Regions from separate parts of the Chryseobacterium sp. YR221 genome, predicted to be linked through region 2. Evidence: riboswitches for the same ligand, from Rfam matches in the RefSeq annotation. Region 2 holds a riboswitch; each other region holds the start of a gene.

The links. Region 2 has a riboswitch for cobalamin ahead of metE (5-methyltetrahydropteroyltriglutamate--homocysteine S-methyltransferase). Riboswitches for the same ligand answer to the same signal wherever they lie in the genome.
Region 1: linked by a shared signal. The riboswitch ahead of B8967_RS12145 (acyl-CoA thioesterase) and the one ahead of metE (5-methyltetrahydropteroyltriglutamate--homocysteine S-methyltransferase) in region 2 are both predicted to bind cobalamin.
Region 3: linked by a shared signal. The riboswitch ahead of B8967_RS14290 (TonB-dependent receptor plug domain-containing protein) and the one ahead of metE (5-methyltetrahydropteroyltriglutamate--homocysteine S-methyltransferase) in region 2 are both predicted to bind cobalamin.

The regions. Positions count from the first base shown of each region.
Region 1 covers NZ_FWXM01000003.1:675,016-679,402, forward strand. Annotated here, with positions in the region: gene B8967_RS12135 (endonuclease MutS2) at 1-1,099, shown strand, start outside; gene B8967_RS12140 (hypothetical protein) at 1,360-2,157, shown strand; cobalamin riboswitch at 2,192-2,374, shown strand; gene B8967_RS12145 (acyl-CoA thioesterase) at 2,488-2,871, shown strand; gene B8967_RS12150 (HD domain-containing protein) at 2,933-3,523, opposite strand; gene B8967_RS12155 (XAC2610-related protein) at 3,532-4,224, opposite strand.
Region 2 covers NZ_FWXM01000001.1:445,067-449,453, reverse strand. Annotated here, with positions in the region: gene B8967_RS02080 (enoyl-CoA hydratase/isomerase family protein) at 1-766, shown strand, start outside; gene B8967_RS02075 (Lrp/AsnC family transcriptional regulator) at 858-1,319, opposite strand; cobalamin riboswitch at 1,519-1,705, shown strand; gene metE (5-methyltetrahydropteroyltriglutamate--homocysteine S-methyltransferase) at 1,880-4,180, shown strand; gene B8967_RS02065 (Fur family transcriptional regulator) at 4,239-4,387, opposite strand, start outside.
Region 3 covers NZ_FWXM01000004.1:426,804-431,190, reverse strand. Annotated here, with positions in the region: gene B8967_RS14295 (YncE family protein) at 1-543, opposite strand, end outside; gene B8967_RS14290 (TonB-dependent receptor plug domain-containing protein) at 540-2,519, opposite strand; cobalamin riboswitch at 2,704-2,890, opposite strand; gene B8967_RS14285 (cytochrome-c peroxidase) at 3,031-4,050, opposite strand; gene B8967_RS14280 (MbnP family protein) at 4,067-4,387, opposite strand, start outside.

The DNA of each region.
Region 1 (4,387 bases), on a different contig from region 2:
AAAAACAGTTGGATTATTACAGCTGATGATTCAGAGTGGTATTCTGGTTCCTGTTCATCCGAAGTCTGAAATGTTTTTCTTTGAGAAAATGATGACCGATATCGGTGATAACCAGTCCATTGAAAACCACCTATCCACCTATTCATCGAGATTAAAAAAAATGTCCGGAATCATCCGCGAGGCTGATGCGAATACTCTTTTACTGATTGATGAGTTTGGAACAGGTTCTGATCCGGAATTGGGAGGTGCTTTGGCTGAAAGTTTCATGGAGTATTTCTACGACAAGAAAAGTTTTGCGATTATTACCACTCACTATACCAACATTAAGCTGGTAATAGAACAGCTTCCCAATGCTGAAAATGCAGCTATGCTGTTTAATGAAGAAACCCTTGAACCCATGTATAAATTGGAAGTGGGACAAGCGGGAAGTTCATTCACATTCGAAGTTGCTGAGAAGAATAGAATTCCAAGATTCATTATTCATTCTGCAAAGAAAAAAGTGGAACATGATATTGTGAATCTTGATAAGACCATTGTGAAGCTGCAGCAGGAAAAATTTGAGGTTGAAAAACTAAAGTCTGACCTTGCGGAAAGAAAAGAGTCTGTAGAAGATAAGCGTGATAACCTTCAGAAGCTGAATGAGCAGCTTCAGCAAAAGCTCTTTAATTTCCAGAAGCTCTATGAAGAAGAACACCGTAAACTTCAGTTTGGAAACAAAATTGAGGCGTTCATAGACAGCTATACAAAAGGGAAATCAAGGAAAGATGTTGTAAAGGACTTTGTAAAGCTTCTGGAACAGGAAAAGTTCAGGAAAATAGGTGCTGACAAAGACGAATCAAAACGTCTTCAGGTAGTCAAAAGGAAGATTACCCAACAGCTTAAAAAGGAAGATGTGATTGAAAAGATTGCTGAAACCAATGAAAAACTGGAGGAGAAACGTAAAAGTGACCGTGCTGTTTGGATGAAAATAGGGCAACGTGTCCGCATCACAGGAAGTACCAGTGTAGGGACCATTGAAAAAATATCCCGAAACAAAGTAATTGTCAATTATGGAACTTTCAAAACGACCATTGACGCGGAGGAACTTGAAAGAATTTAATCAATTGGAGAATGCGTTAATTTGAGAATTTGAAAATTAATCTAAAATAACTAATGGAGAGCATCATGAGATGCTCTCTTTCTTTTTGTACGTTTACCTAAAAAATAAGCTTAAACATCTGATATCTTTTTTTCAATAGGAAAATCAGGTATTTCAGACTCTCATTTAAAGAAAATACAAGATTTAAAAGAACTGCAACAGTATAATTATCTTCCGAAAAGTATTTAATTTATATATTTGGGGATCAAAAATTTATTATAATGATTTCAGTAGGCAAAGCATTCTATCTATCTGCATTTAGTATTTTCTCTTTAGCATTCGTTAAAGGGCAGAATAAAGTTCCTTTTGGAGTGGTAAAAGCTGAAGAAGGATATGCCAATGTACGTGTACACAAGGATAACTACAGGAAGATTGTAGATAAGATCCGTATGCGTAAAGGGGATGTTTTTGTTTATGTAAAGCCGGCACCGGGAGAAACGGAGTGGATATGGATCAAATATCCTGAAAAACAGGATGAGGAAAAGCCTTTTGTAAGGTATGAAACTCTTGAAAAAGAAGGAATGGTAAATAAAGAGCGTATCGCCTATATTGATCAGCTTCCTCAGTATACACCTTCGAAATCCAAGAATGGGAAATCACTGATTTTTACTGATAATTCTGATCCTAAAATCCCTACGGCACAAAGAAGTAAAGTAGTTATTGATATTTACCCATCCAATGCCGGATACCGTAAAAAGGAGAAAGATGCTGACGGAAAACTCCTTAGTATTGACAAGGTGAAACCATGGGGAATCGGTAATGATCTTCCTGAAGGCATGACTGAAATTAAATCAATCAGGGTTCAGCAACCCGGCAGAGGTTCTGTTTTTGTGCGGGAAGCCATCAAAAACATGTTTCAGCCTACCATGGATTTCAATAATGTAGCGGTAACCTCTTTAGACAACGACAATATCTTTCTTTATATGATCAATGGTTCAGGAGAATACAGATATACAAGTCTTTGGACTATAAAAAAAGGAAGAGTGATCAGTCAGATTATTTATCATAATCCGGAATAAATTCATTATTTTTGCCCCCGAAAAAGTTTAACGCTTATTCATCATAGAAATAGGTTCTGCTTAACCGCAGATTAAAAAGGGAATCGTGTGAAAATCACGAACTGTCGCGCAACTGTAAGTAACTGAAGTCTTTTATTAAAGATCCACTGTGCGAGGCATGGGAAGGGGATAAAAGATGTTACGAGTCAGGAGACCTGCCTTTTTCTTAAACAAAAAACTTTCGCGATATGAAGTTTATTGATCTGATGGATTTTTTCAGGAATTTCTTAGATTCCTGGTATTATTCTGTTGTTTGATAATATTTCATTTCGCTTTAATTAATAATGAAATATGACTACAGAAGAAAGAATTGAAGCATCCGAAACCAGAATATTTAAAGCGGTTTTCCCTAACACAACAAATCATTATGATACCCTTTTTGGTGGTACGGCTATGCAGCTGATGGATGAAGTAGCTTTCATTACTGCTACCCGATTCGCAAGAAAAAGAGTGGTCACTGTAAGCAGTGATAAAATTGACTTTAAAAAACCTATTCCTGCCGGAACTATCGTTGAGCTGATCGGAAAGGTTGCCTACGTTGGAAAAACCAGTATGAAGGTCAATGTAGAGATCTACACGGAACAGATGTATTCCTACGAAAGAGAAAAAGCAATCATTGGTGATTTTACTTTTGTTGCCATTGACGAATTCAAAAAACCAATCCAAATCCTATAATTATAAAGTTTCGGGCGGCCTTTGGCCGCCCGAAACTATTTTAGAAAAAAGCGCTAAGCTTTTATTTGATTACTTTTCCGGTTTCCAGATTTCTGGTCAATAACAGTTCAAAAGCCTCCCCCATCTCATCAGAAGCTCTGCAGATGGCATTTTCAAGCATATTTCTAATCTGCTTTTCCGTAACTCCGGCTTCTGTCCAGCTTTTTCCTGAGGTATATGAATTCAGGATAAAAGGAATAATCCTGTCGATAGCACAGGCGAAAATAGCATCCGGTGTTTTTTCCTCTTCAAATTCTATCCATAAATTGAAAAACTCCGAACGTAATGGCTCGTCTAAGATTCCAAAAATCTTTTGGGCAGAAACTTTTTCTCTTTCAAACTTTCCGACCATTGCTTTTTCATCAAAAAGGAAAGTATCTCCTGCCTCAATTTCAACCAGGTCATGGATAGAAAGCATTCTGATAACTCTCAGCAAATCAATGTCAGCACGGTTTTTTGCATAAGGATATAAAATCTGTGCAAGAATAACGATCTGCCATGAATGTTCTGCAGTATTCTCTCTTCTCGAATCATCTGCATTATAATTTCTTCTCTGTACATTTTTCAAAGCATCTACTGCCAGGATAAAATCAATCTCTTTCTGAATCTTCATTATGTTACTTATCTATTATATTGATCTGCCGGATACACCTTGATTTTGGTCACCCATTTATTATTTATTTTTTCTTTGGTCATCACTTTTACACGGTCTTCATTGGTCATATCCTCTTCCCTCTCCAATACCTTTTCTAATCCCTTATTAGGAATTACTCTATATTCCGTAGTAAAAATCATGCAACATCCGGATTTTCCTGTGGCTACAAGACGTTTGCGCTTAGCATCTACCCCAAATAATCCAAAATAACTGGAACCGATTTCCGTAAGTTCCTCACTTTTTACAAAAGCCATTCTCGTACTATTGAATACATAGACATCATAGGATGCACTGCTGTAATTTCCTTTATTTCCATTTCTGACAGCGATATCTTCTGTTCCGTCAAAATTAAAATCATCAATAATAAAAGGGCTTTCTTCATTGGTAAGCTGGATCATTTTTCCAGGCATCAATTTTTGCCCCTCCTTTACATAAAATACAAGATCTTCGGAAGTTAAAGTCTGAACTTTAGTGTTCTTGTTGTCATATAATTCTATTGTTCCTTTGTCTTTACATTGCTCATCAAAGCAATTTTCACTATTGATGATGACATCATAATTCTTTGATGCATTTTTTACTTCAAACTGATATTGTCCAAAACATAAAGGACCCAACAGAATACATGCAGATATACTTCTGTAATAATTCAAAATTTTCATAGTAATAGCAAATGGATTTAGGTGTTTTTTTATAAAATCTTACAACAAAAATACGAATCATAACCTCGACTTCAAAATATCTTTGCCATACAACAACAATGAATTTGATTCAAAACCGAGTATATAATGTCACTCTTTTTTTAAGAAATTCTAAAGAAATACC
Region 2 (4,387 bases):
AATATATCACCAGGAAGGCCATATCGGAACACTAACGATCAACAGACCACAAGCTTTGAATGCTTTGAATGAAACAGTTTTAAAAGAACTTACTTCATTTACGGAACAAATACAATCAGACCGGAATATAAGAGTCTTAATCATTACCGGGTCCGGGGATAAAGCTTTTGTTGCAGGAGCTGATATCAAAGCCATGCAGGGGATGAGTCCCAAAGAAGCGGAAGACTTTTCAATGGTGGCACAGACGGCATTTAATGCTGTTGAAAACCTGCCGTTTGCAGTGATTGCAGCCGTAAATGGATTTGCCCTGGGCGGTGGTTGTGAACTGGCATTATCCTGCGATATTATTTTAGCAAGCGGAAAAGCGAAATTCGGGTTACCGGAAGTTACATTGGGCTTATTACCATGTTTTGGGGGTACCCAACGTCTTCCAAGAGCGATTGGTTTATATAAAGCCAGGGAAATGGTTTTCTCAGGAGACTTTTATTCCGCGGAAGCCTGCAAAGATTTCGGTTTTGTCAACCATGTTTTTGCACCCGAAGAATTACTGAATGAAGCTCTAAAGCTGGCCAAAACCATTGCATCAAGAGGACCTGTGGCTGTTGCAAAAGCAAAACAGTCTTTAAATACAGGATCTGAACTTCATATCTCTGAAGGATTAAAACAAGAAGCGGCTTTATTCGGAGCATTATTTACCACACAGGACCATAGCGAAGGCATAGGGGCATTTATAGAAAAAAGAACCCCTGATTTCCAGGGAAATTAATACGATCGAATATAGAAAAGTTCGACCGCCCTTTTTAATCTGGTCAGGATGAGGATGTCTGAAAATTTTTGTACATCCTCATCTTTTTGTATCAGATCGTTAATCCATGGGTATTTTTCACTTCTGCCATTACAAAGGTACTATGTGTACTTCCGATAGAATCTACAGATCCCAGTGTATTGAATACAAAATCCTGATAATGTTTCATATCCCGGACCTGAACTTTCAGCAGGAAATCAAAATCTCCCGAAATATTATAACATTCTGCCACTTCTTCTATATCCATAATTTCATTAACGAAATCATACCCTACAGAACGGTCATGAATTTTCAGTTTGATCTGGCAGAAAACGGTAAAACCCCGGTTAAGCTTATCAGGATCAAGAACTGCAGCATATTTTTTCACATAGCCTTCCTGTTCCAGACGTTTCACCCTTTCAAAAACAGGAGAAGGAGAAAGGTTAACTTCTTTGGCAAGCTCCTTAACGGTAAGTTTTGCATTTTTCTGAAGCAGTCTCAGCAGCTGTATATCTTTGGTATCGAGATGTTCCACAGGATATTATTCTTTTTAGTATTAATTTTCATCAAAGTTACAGAATTATATTCTTTTAAAATTTAACTATAAGGATATATTTGCTTTATTTTAAATCAATACTTGTTCATTTATTCTGTATGTGTAATTTTACACAAAATTAAAATCTTCTATCAATACAGATAGTCAGTATAATTAATAAAGAATAGTTCTTTACAATACTTCATCAAACAGGGGAGGTTTTACGTAAGGTAAATTAATAGGGAATCGTGTGCAAATCACGAGCTGTCGCGCAACTGTAAGTAACACACCAAAGGTTTCTGTCCTTGTGATCCACTGCCTGAAAGCGGGAAGGACGACAGAAACTGTTACAAGTCAGGAGACCTGCCTTTACTGAATTGACAATGCTTTCGCGGTCTGAAGCTTTGGGTCATACAGATGATATATTTTTTAGTACGTTTTTCTCAGAGTAAAACGGGATTATCAGATATGTCATTATTTTCCCAAAAATAGATACCGGCAAAAGCATTACGAAGCATTCAAAGAGCTTTTAAAAATAAGTTTAATTAAAAGTTTAAAAAATGCAAACGCACATTCTAGGCTATCCGCGAATTGGTAGCAAAAGAGAACTCAAAAAAGCCTGCGAGCAATATTGGTCAGGTAAAATTCTTTTGGAAGAACTTCTTACTACAGGAAGGAATATCTGCAATCACAATTGGAATATTCAGAAGGAAGCAGGGATAGACCTTATCCCATGTAATGATTTTTCCTATTATGATCAGGTACTGGATATGAGCTTAATTGTAGGAGCTATTCCGGTACGTTATCATGAAGTCGCCCTTAAAAAAAATAATTCAGAACTGGATCTGTACTTTGCGATGGCCAGAGGATACCAGAAAGACGGACTGGATATCACGGCCATGGAAATGACCAAATGGTTTGATACCAATTATCATTATATTGTTCCAGAATTTTATAAAAATCAGCAGTTTAAACTGACTTCCGACAAAATATTCAACGAGTTTGCGGGAGCTAAACAAGCTGGAATTAATGCCAAGCCGGTACTCATCGGGCTTGTTTCTTACCTTCTTTTAGGAAAAGAAAAGGAAGAAGGATTTGATAAACTGGATCTTGCAAAAAATCTTCTTCCGGTATACACCGAAATCATAACAAAACTTCAGGATCAGGGTGCCCAATGGATTCAGTTTGATGAACCGTTTTTAACCTTAGATATAACGGAGAAAGCCAAAGAAACCTATCAGTACGTTTATCAGGAACTTAGAAAGCAGTTTCCAAAACTGAAATTCATCATCGCAACCTATTTCGACGGATTGAAAGACAATGCATCTCTTGCTGTGTCACTTCCTGCAGACGTTCTGCATATAGACCTGGTGAGAAATCCTGAGCAGCTGGAAGATATTTTAAATGCTATTCCTGAAAACCTAAGCCTGTCATTAGGAGTGGTAGACGGAAGAAATATCTGGAAAAACAACTATGAAAAGTCTTTGACTTTCATTAAAAAAGCTACTGAAAAACTGGGTACAGAAAGAATTTTTGTGGCTCCGTCATGTTCATTACTTCATTCGCCTTGTGATCTGGATTTTGAAACGGCCCTTCAGCCTGAAATTAAAAACTGGCTGTCTTTTGCAAAACAAAAAGTGAAAGAAGTCGTAAGTCTTAAAGCTCTTGCTTCAGAAACTGAGGATGAAAGTATCCTTGCAGATTTTGAAGACAATAAAAAGGCTGTTGCCAGCAGAAAAACATCTTCTCTTATTCATAATGATAAAGTGAAACAAAGAGTGGCTGCCGTTACTGAAGAAGATGCTCAGCGAAAGAATTCATTTAGAATCCGTAAAGAAAAGCAGCAGGAATCATTACAGCTTCCGCTATTCCCAACCACCACCATAGGCTCATTCCCGCAAACTACTGAAGTAAGAAGCTGGAGGGCCCAGTTTAAGAAAGGAGATCTTAGTGCAGAACAATACGATGCTTTATTGAAAGAGGAAACTCAGAGAACCATCCGTTGGCAAGAAGAAATAGGAATTGATGTCCTTGTTCACGGAGAATTTGAACGTAATGACATGGTAGAATACTTCGGGGAAAAGCTTGAAGGATTTATTTTTACTAAAAATGGCTGGGTACAGAGCTATGGAAGCCGTTGTGTAAAACCACCCGTTATTTTCGGAGATATTTCCCGTCCTGATCCAATGACTGTATACTGGTCTCAATATGCGCAATCCCAAACCAGTAAATGGGTAAAAGGAATGCTGACCGGTCCTGTTACCATATTACAATGGTCTTTTGTACGGGATGATCAGCCCCGTGCCGAGACTTGTAAGCAGATTGCTTTGGCGATCCGTGATGAAGTAGTGGATCTTGAAAAAGCAGGAATCCGGATTATCCAGATTGATGAGCCTGCCATCAGAGAAGGTCTTCCATTGAGAAAAGCAGAATGGCAAAACTACCTGAAATGGGCTGTAGAAGCCTTCAGAATCTCAGCAAGTGGAGTAGAAGATGCTACCCAGATCCATACCCATATGTGCTATTCTGAATTTAATGATATTATTAAAAATATTGCCGATATGGATGCAGATGTCATTACGATAGAATGTTCGAGATCTCAAATGGAACTTTTAAATGCTTTTGCAGATTTTAAATATCCAAACGAAATAGGTCCCGGAGTTTATGACATCCACTCTCCAAGGGTTCCTTCTAAAGAAGAAATGATTGAGCTTTTAAGGAAAGCTCAAAATGTAATTCCAGCCAGCCAGTTATGGGTAAATCCTGACTGTGGCCTGAAAACAAGACATTGGGAAGAAACTGAAAAAGCTTTAATTGCAATGGTAGCTGCTGCTAAAGAAGCTTCAGCAGCCTATGCATAATCATCGCTTGTTCCAATATCATCATGAAAAAGCATCTCCAGGGATGCTTTTTCTTTGTTTAAGCATGCGCGCATCTCGGACAGATTCCGCTGATGATAAAGTTATACTCCTGAGCTATAAAATTCTCAGGTAAACTAATTTCAGGTATAGTATTTTCAATACAGGTAACAGAATGGCATTCTTTACAATTGAAATGAACGTGATTGT
Region 3 (4,387 bases), on a different contig from region 2:
TTCCTCAGGCTGGTATCCTACTGTGGCCTGACGCTGTATAGACAGGGAAGCTGTATCGATTTCCACTATTTTCCCTTTAGGTGCATTAGGATTGACATCTACAGGTCCTGCATAACTGCTGGCATAGCCCTTTCCGTTTTTAAATGTTATATATCTGCAGTTCTGTAAGGGAATAGATGTTATCCGTTTAGCTGTTTTAGCATCCAGCACTTCAATTTTATTGGAAACATTGACTACGATATACAGCTTACTTCCATAAATTTTAATATCATTTCCTACGTCCCCCAATTCTTTGATCACATTAGGGTTCACCTCGGCATAGATATTCCGATAGTAAGTTCCTTTGGTATAATCGAAAAAGTCAAGCGTACATTTATTGCTTCCCATATTCCCTTCATTCAATACGTAAAAGCCTTTAATGGCAGTATTTTCCGGTGCTGCCAACCCTTCTACCACTTCCTGACGGACGATAATATCATCGGTACGGCAGGCCACAAGAAAAACCAATATGAAGAGGAGAAGACAGAAGTTTATTTTTCTCATAAGGTGAAGTTTAAAGTAATTTTAAAATTTCTTCCCGGCATGGGATAGTTTCTGACCACATCATAATATTGATTGAAAATATTATTCATTTCAAGACTTAGTTTAAACCGATGTCCTGAGTAGTCGAATTTTTTCTGAACGGATAAATCATGGGTATACCAGGGCTGAACAAAATTGTACTGAATATTATCCTGCTGCCCGTCATAGCGTTCCCCAACATAGATCACACTGTAATTGAAACTCCAGTCACGGTAATCCGCCATCAGCGTAAAAGATCCACTGTGCCAAGGGGTATAAGGGATCTGTTTTTTATAAAAGGTATCACCCGGGCTTATATCATCTCCCGGATTACTGATATCTTTTGCACTCTGATAGGTATAAGAAAGCAACGGTTTAATTTTCACTTTGCCCCACATCATTTCAGCCTGGACATTCACATCTGTACCTATGATGTCAACCAGCCCAAGGTTCATCATCATCCAGCGGAACATATTTCCTGTGGGTGCTGCAACAATTTTATCTTTTACCCGGTTGTAATAACCATCTACCTTGGCATAAAAAGCTTTAAAGACAGGATGATTATATTTCTTCTGATAGGTAAACCCCAAATCATACTGCGTCGTAAACTCAGGCTTTAGAAAAGTACTTCCGATATTGGTATAATAAAGATCATTGAAGGTGGGAAGTCTGAAAATCTTTTTATAGAAAGCTCTAAAGGTAAGCTCCGGAACAATAGCCGGCTGGTAGCTCATAAAAATAGCAGGAGTCCATTCACTTCTATCCTCAGGTCTTTTATTTCGTTCCACTTCTTCAAAAGTAAAAGTACCTAACAGACTTCCTAAAACTTTAAACCTGTTCCATTGATAGGTCGTAGCCAAAGCCACCAATGTGGTATACCGGGTAGGATAAGAAAATTGATATAGATCTGCATCCAGATTATTGTATTGGAAATCTGCACTCAAGCTAATGTCCCAATGGGAATTCACTGTATATAAATTGGAAGATGAAATATACAGCTCCCTTTGAATGTAGGTATTATCTGAATATTTAACCAACTGAGACTGTACCGTATCAAGAAAACGGGTATAATCGTAAGCGAATTTTGCTTTAAGCTGAGTTTCGAATTTAGGGAAAAGCTTTTTCCTCAGGTTGGCCTGTACAAAATAATTCTCATCAAACATTCTTGCCCCTCGCCCGTCAAAACGGCTATTCACAACAGGAGCAGGAACACCCCGATTGGAAATATAGCCATAGCCACGGATATTCCAGCTTCCATTATTTAAAGTACCATTCAAAGAGGTTTCAAAACGTTTGGCTTTAATATCAGAGTCTCTTCTTTTAGCTATTGTATCATAGGCAGGCTCTCCGTTAGGATATTTTTTTGCATACCGGTATCTGTAAATACCATCACTTTGCAGAAATTCAGCACTAAAACTTGTGGAAATTCTTGGTGATAGTTTCTGTTCTAAACGGAAAGAAGGATTGAATAAATCAATTGATGCACTTTTTGCCCTCAAAACAAGATTTGTTTTTCGTGTTCCGGTAAAAACAGGTGTTTTAGGCTGCAAATAAATAGAACCTGATGATCCGAAATCCCTGGCGGGCTGAAAGATCTCACTTTTCTGACCGTTGTATAATGATATTTCTTCCAGATCATCCAAAGAATATCTTCCCAGATCCACAAGACCGTTCTGAGCATTTCCCAATTGAATGCCATCATAAAAAACCCCTACATGCTGGCTTCCCATACTTCGGATATTAATGGTCTTGAGCCCTCCTATTCCACCGTAGTCCTTGATCTGAACACCGGAAAAGTACCGTAAGGCATCTGCCACAGAGTGGCTGTTCAGTCTTTCAAGCTCTTCTCCCTGCAATACCTGAGCAGGAACAATTTCTTTAAAGTTCTTTTTGTAAATATTGACAGCCTTAATAGCTTCTTCCTTTAAGGTGTCTTTTTTCTTTATTTGAGAAAACAAGAATTGTGATGTTAACACAAATATTGTGAAAACAACTTTATGAAGTTGAGATGTAGTCAGTTTTGCCACCATTAGCTCATTCAGGGATAATGATGACGCTAATGGATATTAGAAAGCAATGACAAAGCACAGCATGTACTGCACAGAATCATTGTAGTCCTAAAGCTTTATTCCACGAAAGCGTCAAACGTTTATTTATTCTGGCAGGTCTTCTGACTTACTCCATTTTTGAAATCCTTCCCATTAAAAAAACAGTGGATATAATCTTCAAAAACTTTGGTATGGAGCTTACAGCAGCGGGTCTGTTCCGGATTTTCACCGGATTCCCTTTTAAGAGCTTTTTACAGCTCGCCAAATTTCGGCAAAGATATAAAATTCCGGTCAGATACAATACAACGCAGAATAAAATGATTATCAATACATAAACATGAAAAATCCCGTTATTTTCTAACGGGATTTTTCATGAACTTCAATCATCAATTCTGTTGAATTGTTTTGCTCTTATCTATACTTATTTTTTCACAAATTCACGATCGCTCAGGGTTTTCATAAATAAGATAAGATTAGTCTTTTCCTGCTCTGAGAGAGGAATTTTGTTTCCATTGTTTTTAAAGACCGGATCAAGATTATCGGCATCCAGAACACCTTTATCAAAATAATCAAGAACGGCTCTTAAAGTTGGAAACTGTCCAAAACTTCCATAAGGAGCTGTATGTTCTACATTTCGTAATGAAGGCACCCGAAAGCTCATATAATCTCCCGGAAGACCCGTCACTCTTCCACGTCCGGCCTCATTGGTATTGGGGTTCACAGGAAAACCGATATTTCTAAAGCTCTGATCGGTAAAAAGTTCTGTACTATGACAGCTTGCACATTTTTGCTGAAAGGTCTGATATCCCTGAGCTTCGTTTCCTGTAAAAACCTCTCCTTCATTTCGTCTTACTCTGTCGTATTTACTATTGGCAGAAATCAGTGTATACTCGTATTGTGCAATACTTTTATAAATTCTTTCCGCAGTAACGGTTTCATCTCCAAATGCCTTTCTGAATAAATCTCTATACATAAGATCAGTCTTTATTTTGCCAATCACCTCCAAAATAGAAGAACCCATTTCTTCATGAGTGATAATAGGAACCAGCGGTTGATTTTCCAGTTGAAGAATATTCCCGTCCCAATTATAAAAATTCAAAAACATCATGTTCTGAATAGCCGGTACATTCCGTAAGCCTAGTCTATTCTCAATACCTACCGCCTGCGCATTGTTATCGGCAAAAGCATTTCCCTGAATGTGACAGCTGGAACAGGATATTGTATTATCTGCACTGAGTTTTTTATCCTGAAATAACTTCTCCCCCAGCTCTACTCCATATTTTGTAGGCATATTAGATTTCACCGAATTATTTAGTTCCGGAAAGCCAAAAGGAATATTGAGTGATACTTGAGGATTATCATAAGAAACAGGCTCATAATAATCGTTATTACAAGATATTAACAATATAAAAATCGCTAAAATGCTTACTCCTTTTTTCATTACAACAGAGATGAATCTAGTTTTCAACACCAGTCACTGAAAACATTCCTGAAATATCACCGGATCCGTTTCCGCCAAGGTTATCCACAAATTTTACCATTTGATTGGCCGTATGGATATTCGGAGTGGCATTCCCATCCGATCCAGTTCCAGTAACCAGTACAATCGTGTTGATCTTACCTGTCAACAGTTTATCAAAATCTGCTTTAACAGTAATTTTAGGGGCTTTATGATCTACTATTGCATGGGTAGGCAGGTCTAGGGTAACATCTCTGTATGCATCTACTCCCTGGGTAAAATTCCCTTCCGATCCTTTGATGGTGCTTCCTGTATGGAT